2 regions of the Paenibacillus diazotrophicus genome follow, and region 1 is predicted to be linked to the other one. Evidence: predicted binding sites of a transcription regulator. Region 1 holds the regulator's gene; the other holds the start of a gene.
What was found. The regulator CtsR, encoded in region 1, represses protease genes until heat stress. The targets are predictions, from matches to a motif close to ATGGTCAATAAAGGTCAAACA.

Region 2: clpP (ATP-dependent Clp endopeptidase proteolytic subunit ClpP) is a predicted target of CtsR. The motif match lies at 1,977-1,997, and genes of this name have one in related genera.

The regions. Positions count from the first base shown of each region.
Region 1 covers NZ_JBGJZN010000013.1:61,128-65,491, forward strand. The annotation lists gene clpC (ATP-dependent protease ATP-binding subunit ClpC) at 1-271, opposite strand, end outside; gene mcsB (protein-arginine kinase McsB) at 308-1,372, opposite strand; gene mcsA (protein-arginine kinase activator protein McsA) at 1,401-1,925, opposite strand; gene ACAN54_RS28835 (CtsR family transcriptional regulator) at 1,954-2,415, opposite strand; gene ACAN54_RS28840 (hypothetical protein) at 2,474-2,629, shown strand; gene ACAN54_RS28845 (GNAT family N-acetyltransferase) at 2,820-3,992, opposite strand.
Region 2 covers NZ_JBGJZN010000011.1:35,804-40,167, reverse strand. The annotation lists gene gap (type I glyceraldehyde-3-phosphate dehydrogenase) at 1-315, opposite strand, end outside; gene ACAN54_RS27800 (sugar-binding transcriptional regulator) at 432-1,484, opposite strand; tRNA gene ACAN54_RS27795 (tRNA-Arg) at 1,816-1,890, shown strand; gene clpP (ATP-dependent Clp endopeptidase proteolytic subunit ClpP) at 2,083-2,679, shown strand; gene ACAN54_RS27785 (GDSL-type esterase/lipase family protein) at 2,758-3,396, opposite strand; gene ACAN54_RS27780 (PdaC/SigV domain-containing protein) at 3,527-4,364, opposite strand, start outside.

The DNA of each region.
Region 1 (4,364 bases):
ACAGCTCGATAACCTTTTTGGCACGAGGAGTATAAGCAATGTTTGTAGGCTGTTCTTGTCCCCGGCCGATCAGTGTTTCCACTTCGTCCTGAATTTTCTCAAGACCCAGACCCAATCCGATTAAAGCCTTAGCGGCAATGCCGTCACCCTCACGAATCAGACCGAGCAAAATATGTTCTGTCCCAATGTTGTTATGTCCCAAACGAACGGCTTCTTCCTGCGCCAGCGCCAGCACCTTTTGTGCGCGTTCCGTAAATCTTCCAAACATCATATCCCCTGCACCTCCACGGATAATAAATATCTATAATTAATGTTGTGATCCCAGTGTCTCCCGGAGCAGCTTCGCCCGGTACATATCGCGTTCGGTGGCCGAAAGCTCGTCGCCGAACATTTTTTGCAGAAAACCCGGCTGTGTCTTCACATTAAGCTCATTGAGGACTGAAATGGATGGTCCTTCCAGTATCCCTAGATCTACTCCGAGCCTCAGATCGGATAGCCGTTGGGCAGACTCTTTGAGTTCCATCACCGCCGCATACGACAAAATCCCGTAAGAACGTTTGATTCTGTCTGTAATCCTCAAGGCCGAATCCACCAGCAGACGTTCCCGCGCGTTACGCTCATGCTCAATAATCTGTGTAACTACGCTGTGAAGGTTCTCGATAATTTCACTTTCAGTCTGGCCTAGCGTGATCTGGTTGGAGATCTGAAAGATATTTCCTACTGCCTCGCTGCCTTCTCCATAAATCCCTCTTACCGTAAGCCCTACCTGATTCACAGCGGATAAAATCCGGTTGATCTGATGGGTCATAACAAGTGCAGGCAAGTGGACCATAACCGATGCGCGAAGCCCTGTACCCACATTCGTAGGACAACTGGTCAAATATCCTCTTCGATCATCAAAGGCATAATTGACCGAGCTTTCAAAAATATCATCAATAGCTGTCGCCCTTAGCCAAGCTTCTCTGACCTGCAGACCGGGGAACAGGCACTGAATGCGCAAATGATCCTCTTCATTGATCATAATGCTAACCGATTCATCTTCATTCAGGATGACTGCACCACCCCGTGCCTCATTGGCGAGGTTAGGGCTGATGAGATGCTTTTCTACGAGCACCTTTTTGTCCAGTTCATCAAGCTCATCCAGCTTCAGGAGTTGAAAGTTACCGAAATCGGCAGTTGCTTCTCCCTGAAAAACAGGAGCGAGCTGTTCCAGCACCTCTTCCGACTGCTCCGCCGAAGCCAGCAAAGGGAAGGGTAAATGCTCCAGATTACGGGCGATCCGCATCCGGCTGCTAATGACAATCTCGGAATGGCTGCCACCGCAACGCATCCAGTCACTAAGGGCTTGTTCGGTAAACCGGAGACTTGACATGGCTTATCCCCCCTATATATCAAAGACTTTACTCTTGTGGCATTTCTTTTTCAAGCCTACGGATCTGATCCCTCAGCTCAGCTGCATTTTCAAACTCTTCCTGCGCAATACTTTGCTGCAATTCCTGCTTCAGCTCGTCAATCTGGCGTTTGCACATGATCTTTGCTCCGGCACGTTTGGGCAACTTACCCACATGGGCGGTGCTGCCATGAACCCGTCTGAAGAGCGGATCCAGCGTACTGTCAAAATATTTATAGCAGGAGCTGCAGCCAAAACGCCCAAGCTTGCTGAACTGGGAGTATGTCATTCCGCAATTCTCACATTGCAGGCTTTGTGCGGTCTGAGCCGCTGCATTTTTCTCTTTGCCGGCTCCTTCCAGATCCAGTAGACCTGAGAGCAGACTATGAATGGAGAATCCCCCCGAAGTTCCAGGAATCAGCTCACCCTTCTCCCGTGCACAGCTTTCACAAATATGAAACTCCGTCTTCTCTCCATTCACAATCTTTGTGAAATGAAGTGTCGCCGGTTTGACCCCGCATTCCTGGCAAAGCATAAGCGGTGTCCCTCCTTAAGATTGACCATTATTTGCCCAATAAAGAGATTAGCATAGCCTTCATTAGCTTGGCACGAATCTCATCCCGGTACGGCAGATTAACCGTCAGGCATTCCCGGGAAACAGCAGCGCGCAATAGGCACGCTTCACGCTTGGTTAGAAACCGGGCCTCCTCCAGCTGATAAATCAGCCCTTCGGCGGAATTTTGATCGATATCTTTTCCTATTGTAGAATTGAGATGGGCGTAAAGTGCGACATTCTGGGGCAGCTCAAAACGCTGAATCCGGATGTACCCCCCACCGCCACGTTTGCTCTCAACTACATAGCCCTTTTCCAAAGTAAAGCGTGTACTAATGACATAATTGATCTGAGACGGCACACACGAGAACTGGTCCGCCAGGTCATTGCGCTGAATTTCCACCGTACCTTCGGGACTTTCATGCAAAATATTCTTCAGATATTGTTCGATAATATCAGAGATATTACGCATCATCCATCCTCCAGTATTCAAAGCTTATAGTGCAACTGAGTGCGCATTCCGTCCGGCAATGATCTCTAAAGAACTTAACCCACGGGCAGAGGCCCGAATCGAAACCACATCCCGGAGATACACCAAAAAAGCCATTAATGAAGAGCCGGCCACCATTGTCTCCACTTCCTTCAATACAATGAAATCGAGCTTCGTTGACTTTGACTTTCTTTGACTTTTTTCATATTATAACACATTCTCACTGAATTCCAAGTGGTTGCTTATATTTTTTACGATTTAGGGCGATTGTATTCTGACCTTTGTGAATAAATCCAGCGTTTTGCTAGAGGTTACCATTGAACCTTTTTGTTAAAAAAGGCCCTCCAAGCTTCGTTAGGAAGCAAGGAGAGCTCTAAATTACAGGATTAGAAAAAATCAAATAATGCTGTTTTCCCCTCCGGGATAATCCTTTCAAGCCAGTCCAATTCCGCTGAGTCAGCTGTTAATTGCCCATATCTGGCCAGTTCTCCCGGCCGCTTGTACCCTAGAAGCAGTACAGTCAGCGTGCCAATAGTGCAACTCATATCGGCCGAGGCTTTTTCCCCTTCAAGACGGTTTAGTGTTGCTGTTCCCTCCTCAGTTACACTCCATAACCACAATCCATCATTCCACGGAGCATGTTCATCATCAATATAGAGGGTTCTACTCTCAAGGCGGTTTAAGGCCTGAAAGGTGAAGTTCTCTACAAACGCCTGTGCGTTCACAATCCGTGCCATGAAATATGGATAATTCTCCTGTGGAATGCGCGGATCCGGAAGTAAATAAGGAAGAATATCGTCGGCAGGCACCAGCTTGAGCGAAGCTCCCGTTATCATCGAATCATGGTTGGCAAAAAATGTCCACAAGCCCTGACGCGCTGCTTCGTTCAAGAATATAAATTCATCAATGACCAGCTCATTATTTGTTACTTTGTACAGTGCATATCCTTCCGGATCACCAAGCTTGGAGTAAAAAACACAGTGATGTGTCTGGTCATCCAATACACTCCGCTTCCACCAGTCCGTATCACGCTGCAGAGTTCCATTATACTCAGCGGCAAAGCTGCTATACAGTCTCTCCAATGTTTCAAGCCCCGCTGAGTCACGCTTTACAGTCCCCTGAATTTCAGTTTTCTTTGGAAACTTGTTCACAGGTATGGAGTATTTTTTATATTCGCAATAGACCTCCCAGCCAAACTTACGGTAAAAAGGAATTAAAAACGGATGCAAAAAGGATAATGTCTGACCCGCTTCGTTCATCGTTTGCAGAGTATGCGATAAAAGCTTGGCTACAAGTCCCTGTCTGCGGTTCTCCGGCCATGTAGAAACTCCGGCGATTCCACCCATGGGAACAGCTCTGCCTTGTATATAGACCTGAAGCGGAAGTAATGTCAGCTGGGCTCCAAGCACTTCATCTTCGAAGACACCCCATACTCTTTCTGGCTTGAATTGCAGCTTCGCATCAGCCCGGTCTTCACCCGTAACCTTATATTTAAAAGCATATTCGGACAAGCTTAGACTTGCTTCAAATTCCTCGGGTTTCAATTGCCTGATTTCCACTTCCGCTCACCTCATCATTATTAGTAATAAGCTTTATATGAGTATAACAAGCAAAAGACTCTGGTGCTAACCCACTCTCGAAAAATACCTTCGTCAAAAGTTATCCACAGAAAAATACTCAAACAAATCATTTTGTTTGAATTAATTGTTACAAAAAATAGTTATCCACTATTTTCATATACTTGTCCACACAATCCACTTTTCATCCACAAAAACCGTGGATTAATCGGTTTTCTCTTGACTCATCTATATAATTATGTATTCCGTAACACAAAGGATGGATGTAATGCGTCTTGTACTTGTATCCACATGTGTGCAATTTTTCTGAACTTACAGAAAATTATCCACAGCTTTTCCACAACCGTGCACAAC
Region 2 (4,364 bases), on a different contig from region 1:
TGCTTCTTTAGTTGTGAAGAAACCTGTGCATTCCAGAACGATATCTACGCCCAGGTCGCCCCAAGGAAGTTCTTCAGGATTGCGGTTCGCAAGAACCTTAACTTCTTTACCGTTAACTTTGAAGAAGCCGTCATGTACTTCAACGTCCCCTTGGAATTTACCTTGAGTTGTATCATATTTAAGCAAATGAGCAAGCATCTTAGCGTCAGTCAAGTCATTGATTGCTACCACTTCGATACCTTCTACATTTTGAATACGGCGGAATGCAAGGCGTCCAATACGTCCAAAACCGTTAATACCAACTTTTACACTCATTGAATAGTTCCTCCTAGATTTCGTTTTATTTATTCAAGACAGGCCGTGAGGCTCGTCAAGACAACAATGTTAAGTATAATGCATAAACCCTTTGCTTGCTTCCCATATTGTGGAATTTATAGGACTGCCTGGACCTGATTGTCAATTTCTTTACCAATTTCGATAGCCGCCGCCTCATCGGTAACGAGTATATCCTCCTGCCCGAAACGGAGCATCGCATGGATGGCTTTGGACTTTCGTTTGCCTCCGGCGATACCGACAACGACTTCCGTGCGGATAATATCCTCTAGGCGGAGCCCCATAGTCAGCATAGTATGAACAACCTGACCTTCTTCATTGAAATAATAGCCGAACGATTCGGCAACCGCCCCTTCTCCCTGGATTTCTGAGACTGTAGCCTCATCCAGCTTACGGCGGCGGGTCATTTCAATGGCATCCCCAATACCATGCACAATAATTCGCGACCTGCGGATAATTTGTACAATCTCCCCAATGTTCGCATCGAGCCCCAGGGACTGGTAAGCATCCTCACTAAGTAAATCAGGCACATGCAGAAGGCGGTAATTAGCCCCCATCCGTTTGGCCATCTTTGAAGCAATCGTGTTGGCCTGAATCTCCATGCTCTCACCCAATCCCCCGCGCGCCGGGACAACCCAAGCGTTCTTATAGGAAGGAGATAACGGAGGTGTGAGCTGATCAGCCATTTCAGCAAGCGTTGAACCACCCGTCACAGCAATGGTATCATCCGACCGCAGTACACCAAGCAATGCTTTGGCGCCCGCGCGTCCGAGCTCACGCTTCGTGAATGGCGAGGTTTCGCAATCACCAGGGACCACAATAACTTTGTTCAGACCATACGTTGTACGAATTTTCTCTTCCAGATCATCCAGGCCAAACAGGCTCTTGGCGATTGGCTCCAGCAGGTCAAGCAGTCTGCGCCCCGCATCGCTTACGCGCATGCCTACGCTCTCGATCTCAATGAGCCCTTGCGATTTCAGAAGATCCGTCTCGGCGCGCAGCACCCGCTCAGTCATATCGAGCGAAGCGGCAAGCGTTCTGCGCCCAATAATATCGGACAGCATGATCTGATGTAGAATCGTGTAACGTCTCTTAAGGGTTTCCATGAGATCAGGCAGAAGCTGCTTTTGGATTTCTAATAAATTACGCATGCTTTCACTCCTGCAACTTCGTCTTCCTCTTATTCCCTTGTTCATGGTCTTAAAATGTCCCGGGTTAACTTTTTAAGTCCCACCCATATTCTACCCAAATATTACGCGGAGTGCAAGTCTTCCGTGAGTATAATTCTCAACCTCTTTTCATCTTATACATCTGGTGGGTAATGGAAAGTGCTGAAAGTCCCGTGACCCTAAGATAAAAGCCCAGGCTGCCGAATATCCACGCACGTTTGCGGCTGACAATGGAGAAGAAAACAAAGATATTTTGCAGCAACATGATTAGCCGTTGCATTTACAGCCTAAATGGATTATAATAATTTCTGTTGCGCCCGTGGTCCAATGGATATGACGTAGGCCTCCGAAGCCTGAGATCCAAGTTCGATTCTTGGCGGGCGCGCCATTAATTTCATCTTTGTACATAATTTAGCAGCTGTACCTATACTACTTAACCAAAGAGCCACTTGTTGGCTCTTTTTTTATTAACTAAGTTTGACTTTCTTTGACTTTTTGTTTGAATTTGTTTATCATGTGGTTAATACGGTAACAGTAAAAATGAACACATTCGAAGAACCAATTCAAGGAGGTTTTCCACGTGAGTTATATTCCTATGGTAGTAGAACAGAGCAACCGCGGTGAGCGCGCTTATGACATCTATTCCCGCCTGCTGAAGGACCGCATCATTTTCCTCGGAACGGAGGTTAATGACGTGGTAGCCAATTCCATCATCGCACAAATGCTCTTCCTGGCTGCCGAGGATCCGGATAAGGATATTCACCTGTATGTGAACAGCCCTGGCGGTTCCATCACAGCCGGAATGGCTATATTTGATACAATGCAATATATTAAGCCGGATGTCTCCACCATCTGTGTGGGCATGGCCGCTTCCATGGGGGCTTTCCTGCTGAATGCCGGTGCCAAAGGCAAACGATTTGCACTGCCGAACAGTGAAATTATGATCCACCAGCCGCTGGGTGGAGCGCAGGGGCAGGCTACAGACATCGAAATCCGTGCCCGCCGTATCCTTAAGCTTCGCGACAAACTGAACCGTATCTTGTCCGAACGTACTGGCCAACCGCTGGAGCGTATCGAAAAGGATACAGACCGCGACTACTTCATGAGTGCTGCTGATGCAGCTGAATATGGTATCGTCGATAAAGTTATCGAGAAGACGCTGCCTACCGGCGTATAATTCAGAAGAACATACAAAGAGGCTGCCTGGACCATTATGGTCTGAGCAGCCTCTTTTGCATTATATAGTAGCAGTTTGTTACCGCAGCCGGCCGTAACCTAAGGCATCCAGCTTTCCGGCAATTATACGGTAGCCTCTGCCGTTTGGATGCACATGGTCCAGTGACAGCAATCCATACTCATTGCCGGCGAACTCATGATAGATGGAGGCAAACCCGCATACACTGCTGCTATAGCCCGCTACATAGCCGTTAAACTGCCTTACCCAGTCTGTAGCTTCCGTGAACTGAGGATAAGGATTATAAAGTCCAACCATCCGGATGATAAAGGGGCGGCGGCTGCCGTTCTTGAGCTGCCAGAGAGAACCCATAATCCCGCTGAAATTTCTTTTGCACTCACGAAGTGCCCGTTCCAGCGCTGGAGACAGGTCACCTGGACGAAAGGAGACGGCTTTGGCTGCCTTAATCAGGTCGTTCCCGCCTATGGACAATGTAATTATATCTGCATCCCGGATCGCTTGGCGCATTATGGGTGCACTGCCTAGACGCTGCCCCAATGCATCCGTAGTTAGACCATTGATGCCAAGGTTGGCTGCGCCAACTGGTGCACGGAGCCGGCTCTCTGCCATTTTGCGGTATACATGTACAAAACCGTTGCCCGGAAGAGCTCCGAATCCGGTTGTCAGGGAATCGCCAATGGCTGTGTACAGATAACTCATTTCCTTCCCCCCTCTTCATAAGCTAGTTTCTCCTATAGCTTATGAATGTGAGAAGCGCCTGGTCACGGAAAGGTATCCCTACACGACATTAGCGGAGCGGGTTAATCTACTCTTTTATAGTAGACTATCCTTATTTCAGCCCAGCGAATGGGCTGCTTCCATCCGGAAGAAGCTCCTTGAAGGTGAACTCATACTCTGGGAACCCGGAAGCGTAGGCTGTGTATTCGTAGAGCTGGAAGAATACGGCCAACCTCCCGTCCTTCACATAAAAATTCTTCTCTGTATTCAGGCCCGTGAACCCTCCCAGGTAACCGCCCTCTGCCTTAATGAGCTTGGATAACTTCGCATTAAGCTCCTTTTTATAATTTGGGTTGGCTTTCAGCAAATCCCCGATCAGGAGGCGCTTGCCGTCCTTCAGTGAGAATGTGAACGCATTGCGGTAAGTCATCCCGTGAGCACCCCCAAGATAGCTATACTGGTTCGTGATCAGACTGAGTATGCCGTCCTGGTTGTAGGTGATCACATAACCCCCGTCGAATTCATACGGCCGGTCGTCCGAGGATTTATTCGCAATCTCCTTCTCCGCGCCAGCTGCAAACTTGGTGAAGGTCTGCTTTATCGTGTCATTAATCGTCTGCTGGGCCTTGGCATTCGCCAGACCACTGATTTGCGGGTAATCCAGTTTGATGGGTGCATCTTCACGGTCCTTGACGATACTCTCCGTCTTAATGGTGATGGCATTTTGCGCTTTGCTGATGACATTCAGCCTACCTGTAGACGCACTCCAATCACCTTTATACCCCAGAAAATCATTCAGCAGATCTAATGGAACAAACAGACGATTGTTGATGTTCACGGCTTGATATTCATTAATATAAAAGTTATTCACCGAAATTGAAATCTCGTAATCGGTAACAGATAGCTTAACCTTCGATATTCCTTTGCCAATCGTATAAGCTTGTTCTGTC